Regions from separate parts of the Cellulomonas sp. ATA003 genome, predicted to be linked through region 2. Evidence: riboswitches for the same ligand, from Rfam matches in the RefSeq annotation. Region 2 holds a riboswitch; each other region holds the start of a gene.
What was found. Region 2 has a riboswitch for cyclic di-GMP ahead of REH70_RS15665 (DUF4214 domain-containing protein). Riboswitches for the same ligand answer to the same signal wherever they lie in the genome.

Region 1: it holds a riboswitch for cyclic di-GMP, as region 2 does, so the genes downstream of both, REH70_RS11365 (hypothetical protein) here and REH70_RS15665 (DUF4214 domain-containing protein) in region 2, are expected to answer to the same signal.
Region 3: it holds a riboswitch for cyclic di-GMP, as region 2 does, so the genes downstream of both, REH70_RS17890 (hypothetical protein) here and REH70_RS15665 (DUF4214 domain-containing protein) in region 2, are expected to answer to the same signal.

Annotation. Positions count from the first base shown of each region.
Region 1 is NZ_CP133990.1:2,289,426-2,291,684, reverse strand. It holds gene REH70_RS11375 (RNA polymerase sigma factor) at 1-327, shown strand, start outside; gene REH70_RS11370 (hypothetical protein) at 483-731, opposite strand; cyclic di-GMP riboswitch class I at 1,036-1,110, shown strand; gene REH70_RS11365 (hypothetical protein) at 1,128-1,328, shown strand; gene REH70_RS11360 (hypothetical protein) at 1,492-1,749, opposite strand; gene REH70_RS11355 (DNA topoisomerase IV subunit B) at 1,892-2,259, shown strand, end outside.
Region 2 is NZ_CP133990.1:3,145,123-3,147,381, forward strand. It holds cyclic di-GMP riboswitch class I at 1,205-1,279, shown strand; gene REH70_RS15665 (DUF4214 domain-containing protein) at 1,295-1,696, shown strand; gene REH70_RS15670 (DUF4214 domain-containing protein) at 1,741-2,259, shown strand, end outside.
Region 3 is NZ_CP133990.1:3,609,854-3,612,112, reverse strand. It holds gene REH70_RS17890 (hypothetical protein) at 249-1,295, opposite strand; cyclic di-GMP riboswitch class I at 1,544-1,618, opposite strand; gene REH70_RS17885 (alpha/beta fold hydrolase) at 1,726-2,259, opposite strand, start outside.

The sequences.
Region 1 (2,259 bases), 860 kb from region 2:
ATCTCGCTGCACACGCCGCTCGGTGAGGACGGGGACAGCGAGTTCGGTGACCTCATCGAGGACTCCGAGGCCGTCGTCCCGGCCGACGCCGTGAGCTTCACGCTCCTGCAGGAGCAGCTGCACCAGGTGCTCGACACGCTGTCCGAGCGCGAGGCCGGCGTCGTCTCGATGCGCTTCGGCCTCACGGACGGCCAGCCGAAGACCCTGGACGAGATCGGGAAGGTCTACGGGGTCACGCGCGAGCGGATCCGTCAGATCGAGTCCAAGACCATGTCGAAGCTGCGGCACCCGAGCCGCTCGCAGGTCCTGCGGGACTACCTGGACTGACGCCGGACGCCGACGTCGCCGTGGGCCGCGTACCGCCTCAGCCGAGGCCGGTGCGCGGCCCACGGTCGTCTCGTGGCGTACCGGGCCGGGGAGGGCCGGTGCGGGCGTGGCGGGGACACCCGCGCACGGGACGGGCGGCCGGCCGGGGTCGTCGGTCAGAGCGCGAGACGGCGCCGCGTGCGTGCGCGCCACCGCGGGGTGTGCCAGGCGTCGCGCGCGCGGACGAACCGGAGGTCGCCGGGGCGCGAGCGGCCGGCCGGGCGCTGCACGCGGTACTCGACCTCGAGCACGCCGTGCCCGACGTCGACCAGAGCCACCGTCACCGGACGGCCCCGCCGGGGGAGTCGGCGCCAGCGCAGGGCGCGCCCCTCGAGCGGTCCGTCCAGGCACAGGTACGTCGCCACGATGAAGTCCTCTCCGGCCGGCGTCGGCTGACGGGCACGATGGCCATTATCACGCGCCGGTGTGAACGGGGGATGTCAGCACCCGTTCGCGCGGGTGAAATCCGCCGTGAGGATACCCCGTGCGGCCGTGCGGCCCCCGTGCGCCCGCGCGCCCGTGCGCCCGTGCCCGTCGCGCCCGTGACCGGGCGCGACGGGCGCGACCGGCGGCACGGTCCCGCCGAGGCGCGGACCCGCCTCGGCGAGCGGGTGAAATGGCCCCGCACGGGGTGGACATGCCCGATTCGTGCGATACGTTCTGCGGTGTCAGCGAGAAGGGCAAACCCGTCGAGAGGCGGGGACGCAAAGCCACGGGACCCCTACGGTCAGCCGGGCCACCGAACGACAGGAGCAGACCCCATGTCCGACCCCATCCTCCCGCGGACCGACGCGGCCCGGGGCGACGTCCCCGCAGGCGAGCGCGGTGCGCACCTGACGATGTCGCCGACCGGTCCGCAGCGACCGGAGGCCGGTTCCGCGCTCGAGCGGCTCCTCAGCCGGCAGACGTTCGCGTCGGCGTCGGGCGGCCTGCTCGGCTTCGTGCCGGCACAGGTGCGCTGAGACCGGTCCGGCGCTCACCGTCCCCCTGCGCTGACCGACCTGCACGACACGAGGGCCGCACGACACGTCGGCCCGACAACGACATGAGGGCCCGACCATCCGGTCGGGCCCTCATGTCGTGCTGGCTGGTGCGGGTCGTCGACCCGTCCGCTACCGGTCCGCGTCAGCGGACCGCCCCGGCGCCGGCGCCGTGCTCCGCGAGGAGCCGGTCGGTCTCGTCCTGGACGTGGGTGGCCAGGGCCGTGAACTTCGGGGCGTGCTCTCGGGCGTGGTGGGCGCAGAACAGCAGCTCGCCGCTCGGCATCACCACGCGGACATAGGCCTGGGCGTTGCAGCGGTCGCAACGGTCTGCCGCGGTCAGGGGTTCGGTCGTCGTCGTTGCAGTCACAAGAACATGTAACCACCCGCTGCCCGTGAGCATGCCGTCAGGACCCCCGTATTCGCTCACCGCGAAGCCCGGTCCACCCGACCGGTCCTGTGCCGGACCGGCGCCACCGCCCGGACCGGCGCGCCGCGCCCGCCCCGCCACGGTGCGGTGACGCCAGCGATTAGGCTGGGGCCTCGTGTCGACCGCCTCCGCTGAGTCCAGCTACACCGCCCGGCACCTCTCCGTCCTCGAGGGCCTGGAGGCGGTGCGCAAGCGTCCCGGGATGTACATCGGCTCGACCGACTCCCGCGGGCTCATGCACTGCCTGTGGGAGATCATCGACAACTCCGTCGACGAGGCGCTCGCCGGGCACTGCTCGATCATCGACGTGATCCTGCACGAGGACCAGTCCGTCGAGGTCCGCGACGACGGCCGCGGGATCCCGGTCGACGCGGAGCCCAAGACCGGCCTCAGCGGCGTCGAGGTCGTGTTCACCAAGCTCCACGCCGGCGGCAAGTTCGGCGGCGGCTCCTACGCCGCCTCCGGCGGTCTGCACGGCGTGGG
Region 2 (2,259 bases):
ACTTCGTGTGGCTGAGGCTCGCGGCCGCTGGTGGGGAGCCGGGTCTTCCGGCTTCCCCACCAGTGATGCGTCTATGCCGCGCCGGTGGGTCATCTTCAACTTCCGGTCGCGCTCCTCTGGGGCGCGGCCTTGTCCTATTGTCAGAATGTCGCCCCGAGGTCCGGTGCGTGCCGGTGAAGTCACGCCTTCGGTGAACAGGTCCGAGACGGACGCGCGGATGGAGCGTGATGTCCTGGCCCTTGGCCGTCACCTGGACCGCACATTCATTGCCGACCCGCTGCGTGTGTGCGCCGACGTCCACGGGTTCATGGTGAGCGACGCGGCCGAGCCGCGGCTCACTGTCCTGCCCGGTGCTCCCTGTACGGGCTGTCTCCCACGTCTCCCTCTTGAGCCAACTTGTGGCAATCGTCGTACTGCCGCGTGCGCCTGTCGGTGCGACCGCTGCAACCGCCCCATGACGTCGTCGAGCGCGGATTCCGCATTCACGTGTTCGCGTGCCCGGCGGACCAGTCGCTCGCCGCATGCGCCGCACCTTCGCGCCGCACTCGCTCCCGGACCCAGCCGCCTGGTGACGGCCGTCGTCAAGTTGAGTTTCGGCGCGTTGGGCTCTTCCCAACAACGCCGGGACCGGCACGGTGAGTGGTCGAGGTCAACGGTCACTACGTCGCTGCCGCGCCTGCCGACGACGGTTGCGGGTACCAGGCGCTCCTCCGGTCGACCTTGCCCTCGACGAGGGTCGCCGCTGCATGCCGCTCGACGGCCACACTGACAGCGTCTTCGGACGTGTGCGCTCGCAACACTGCGATCGTCAAGCTGGGTTAGACGCCCGGGCACCATCAGCGTCGCGCACACCGACGCAAGCGTGGGGGGCGCCACCGACGTGCTCGGGTTCGTGGTGCGGGACGCTACGGCGCAGCCCGCACCAGTGGTCAACATCCACCGGCACCGACGCCCGACAACGAGCCGACTGAGACACCGCGGAGTCGCGCCGGCCACCGAGCCGGCACCTGGTCCCGCTCTCGCCCCAACTGGATCCGGGCCGCTGAAAGAAGCCGGGTGCGCACACCCCGGACGCCCGGCCGGGCGCTCTGCGCCGCCACGATCCCTCGTCGTACGCGGGGGACCCGGCGAGTGCCGCATGACTCGCCGTACACCCCGTCGTGCACCCCTCAGAGCCGGGCCTCCACCGCCGATGGGATCGGCGTCCACGAAAAGGCAAACCTGTCGCGAGGCAGGGACGCAAAGCCATGGGACCCACGCGGTCCGCCAGGCCACCGAACGATGGAGATCTCCCGTGCTGCACCCCACGGCCAGCCCCACGAACCCTGCGCGGCGAAAGCTGCCCCCGCGACGAGAGCGGCGCATTGCGCGATCCATCGCCTGCGCCTGCCTGGCCTGGGTCACGCTTGCCGGGCCGCTGACGACCTCCGCCACCGCACTGGCGACAGGTGCCGTGACGACCACCGCGGTCCCGTCGGCCGCCGTGACGAGCAGCTACGTCCGCAACGTCTACCAGCATCTCTTCGAGCGTGCTCCCGACGACGGCGGGCTGGCGACATGGACGACGGCGCTCCGCCAGGGGGTGCCTCGTGTGGCCGTCGCGAACGCCATAACCTCGAGCACCGAGTACCGCACGGGCCTCGTGACGGACGCATACCGTTCGTATCTCGGCCGCACCCTGACCGCGTCGGCCTGACACACTGGCTCGCACAGATGCACGCCGGCACGACCATCCAGGCGATGGAAGCCGGCTTCGTCGCCTCCGAGGAGTACTACCACCGGGCCGGCGGGACCGACAGCGCCTGGGTCCTCCGGCTCTACCGCGACGTGCTCGGCCGCACCCCCGGTGACGCCGAGGTCCGCGGCTGGACGGATGCGCTGCGCCGTGGAGCATCGCCCGGCGCGGTCGCGACGGGCTTCCTGCTCTCCACGGAGCACCTCGGGACGGCCATCGATGTGCACTACCAGGCTCTCCTCGGCCGGCCCAGCGATCCCGTTGGGCGCGCTCACTGGGTGGGCGCCATCCAGCAGGGCACGCGACTCGAAGTGGTCATCGGCGGGATCGTCTCCAGCGCCGAGTACTACGGAGCAGCGACTCGGTCTGCTCCGAGCACGTCGGTGGAGGCATCGGCCTCAACGTCGCCCGTCACTGCCCCACCCGCTGCGAAAACCGCACCAGCCTCTGCAGTGGTTACACCGCCCCTCCACGTCCCCGCGCCGCCACCACGGACCGCTGGGCCGCCAGCTCGGCCCGGCGCG
Region 3 (2,259 bases), 460 kb from region 2:
GCAGGTCCGCGTGTCCTGTGGACTCGTGACACCGTAGGGGCACAGCCTGCGGCCCAGCAAGCGAAGTGACATACCTCACCTAGTGAACTCGCGCAAGGGCTGAATGGGTAAGCCGCGGGTGATTTGTGCTCGAGGTCGACGGTACGGGAGAACGATGAGCCGGAGGGAGAAGGGGCAGTAGTGCACCGCCGCCTCCTCCCTCGTGACCGCACCCAGCCGGCGGGCCCTATGCGACACCTGGCCGAAGATCAGCCGGTGTACCCCGGCGATGCGTAGCGCGTGCCAGCCATGCTGGACGGCACGATGTCGCCACTCGTCGGCACTCCCGACTGAGCGTTGGCCCAATCGCCGCGCAGGAATTGCGTACGCGGAACGCTGATCTGGGAAGTCGATGCCCAGACGTTCTGCAGCTTCAACGGCCAGGCACCGCCGTCACGCCAGGCGAGGTACTTGCTTCCGGCCTGGCCGACAAGGTTGACGTTCCGCAAGTCCATCAGGTCGGGCAGCGGCCCGTACTGCTGGGGGGTGAGGAAGAAGCCCTGGTATGTGGTGTAGCCGGTCAGGCCGTCGACGCGCAGGACCTTGGGGCCGGCCCAGGTCTGGAGTACGTCGGCGTGGAAGCCGCTGCCGGAGCCGTGGACGGTGTCGACGCGGATGTTCTGGAGCTGGACGGTGGCGCCGTTGCGCTGGTCGAGGTTGATGCCTTCGGCCAGCGCGGCACCGGTGATCTTGAGGCCTTCGACGTGGATCGTGCCGGACTGCCCCTTGAGGTACAGGCCGCGGACGTCGTTGCCGTGGGTGCTGTTCTTGCTGATCTTGATCTCGCCGCCGATCAGGACGACGTTGCGGCCGCCGCCGATGATCAGACCGCCCTTGGCTTCGAGCGGGGTGCTGGGCATCTTGACGATGTAGTCCTGGCCGGCCTTGAGGATCAGGTCGCGGTTGGTGTTCGAGACGGTGATCGTTGTCGGGTTGGTGAGCTTCGGCGGGGCCCACGTCAGCGTGCGTGACGAGCTCGACACGGCCGGTGTGGGGGTGGGGGCCGGGGCCGGCTTGGGTGCCGGGGTCGCGGTGCCGGACGTGACGGTGGCGGTGCGGCAGGCGAAGGTGCGGTCCGCCCCAGGGCCGACGTTGACCACGGTGACGCAAACCTCGTGGCTGCCCTTGGGTAGCGGCACCACCGTCTTGTAGCCGGTGCGCGGGCCGAGATCGGGGTAGGCGCGGGGGACATCCGCGCGGGCGACGTCGGTGGTCAGGGTGCGGGTGCTGCCGGCGACGGCGACCTTGACGGTCACCGGCTTGGTCGTGTTGCGGTCAGCGGCCCAGCCGAAGACCTCGAGCCCACCGGTGACCGGAGTGACCCGGTCGAGATTGCCGACCGGCGACCCCGCCGGCGCGGCCTGCGCGGCCGTTGCTCCTCCAATGAATGAGCCGGTGACGGCGAGCGTGGCGACGGCAGCAGCAACGCGACGCGCGAGCGGCGTGCGGAGGTTCGACGCCCTGGGGGCATGGTGAGTTCGGTGCACAGTGTTCTCCAGTGTCGTTCGGTGGCCCGGCTGACCCCGCGGGTCCCATGGCTTTGCGTCCCCGCCTCGCGACGGGTCTGCCCCTTCGTGGACACAGAGCCCATCGGCCTGCATCGGGTGAACTTGAGTGGCGAACGGGTGATCCGTCGGCCGGGCTGCTTGCGCGGACGACCGGACTGCCCTATTCGTCGGCCGGCCGCTACCCGCGCCGGACGGCGCTCAGCACCACCTCGGCCACCCGCTCGGGCACCTGCTCGGGCACCCAGTGGCCGATGTCGACGCCGACGGAGCGGAACGGGCCCCGCACGTAGCGACCGGTCGCCCGGACGGCGGTGGGGGAGAAGAACGGGTCCCGCCGTCCGTGCACGAGCGTCGTGGGGACCCGGATGACGCCCGCGGAGAACCCGCGGCCCAGCGGGATGGCCCGGTACCAGGCCAGGGCGGCGGTGAGGGCGCCCGGCTCGAGCATGCGACGCGTGTAGTGGTCGGCTCGCGACTCCTCGAGCCCGGACGTCACGAGCGCACGCCGTAGCCGGGCACCGTCGTCGGCGAGCAGGAGGCGCTCCGGCAGCCGCGGGAGCTGGAAGCCGGCCATGTACCAGGAGCGGAGCGCCTGGGTGCTGCGCGTCAGGCTGTGGACCGCGGCGGCCGGGTGCGGGGTCGACAGCGCCGTGAGCGACGCCGTCCGGTCCGCGCGGCGGCCGGCGAAGGCCCACGCGACCGCGCCTCCCCA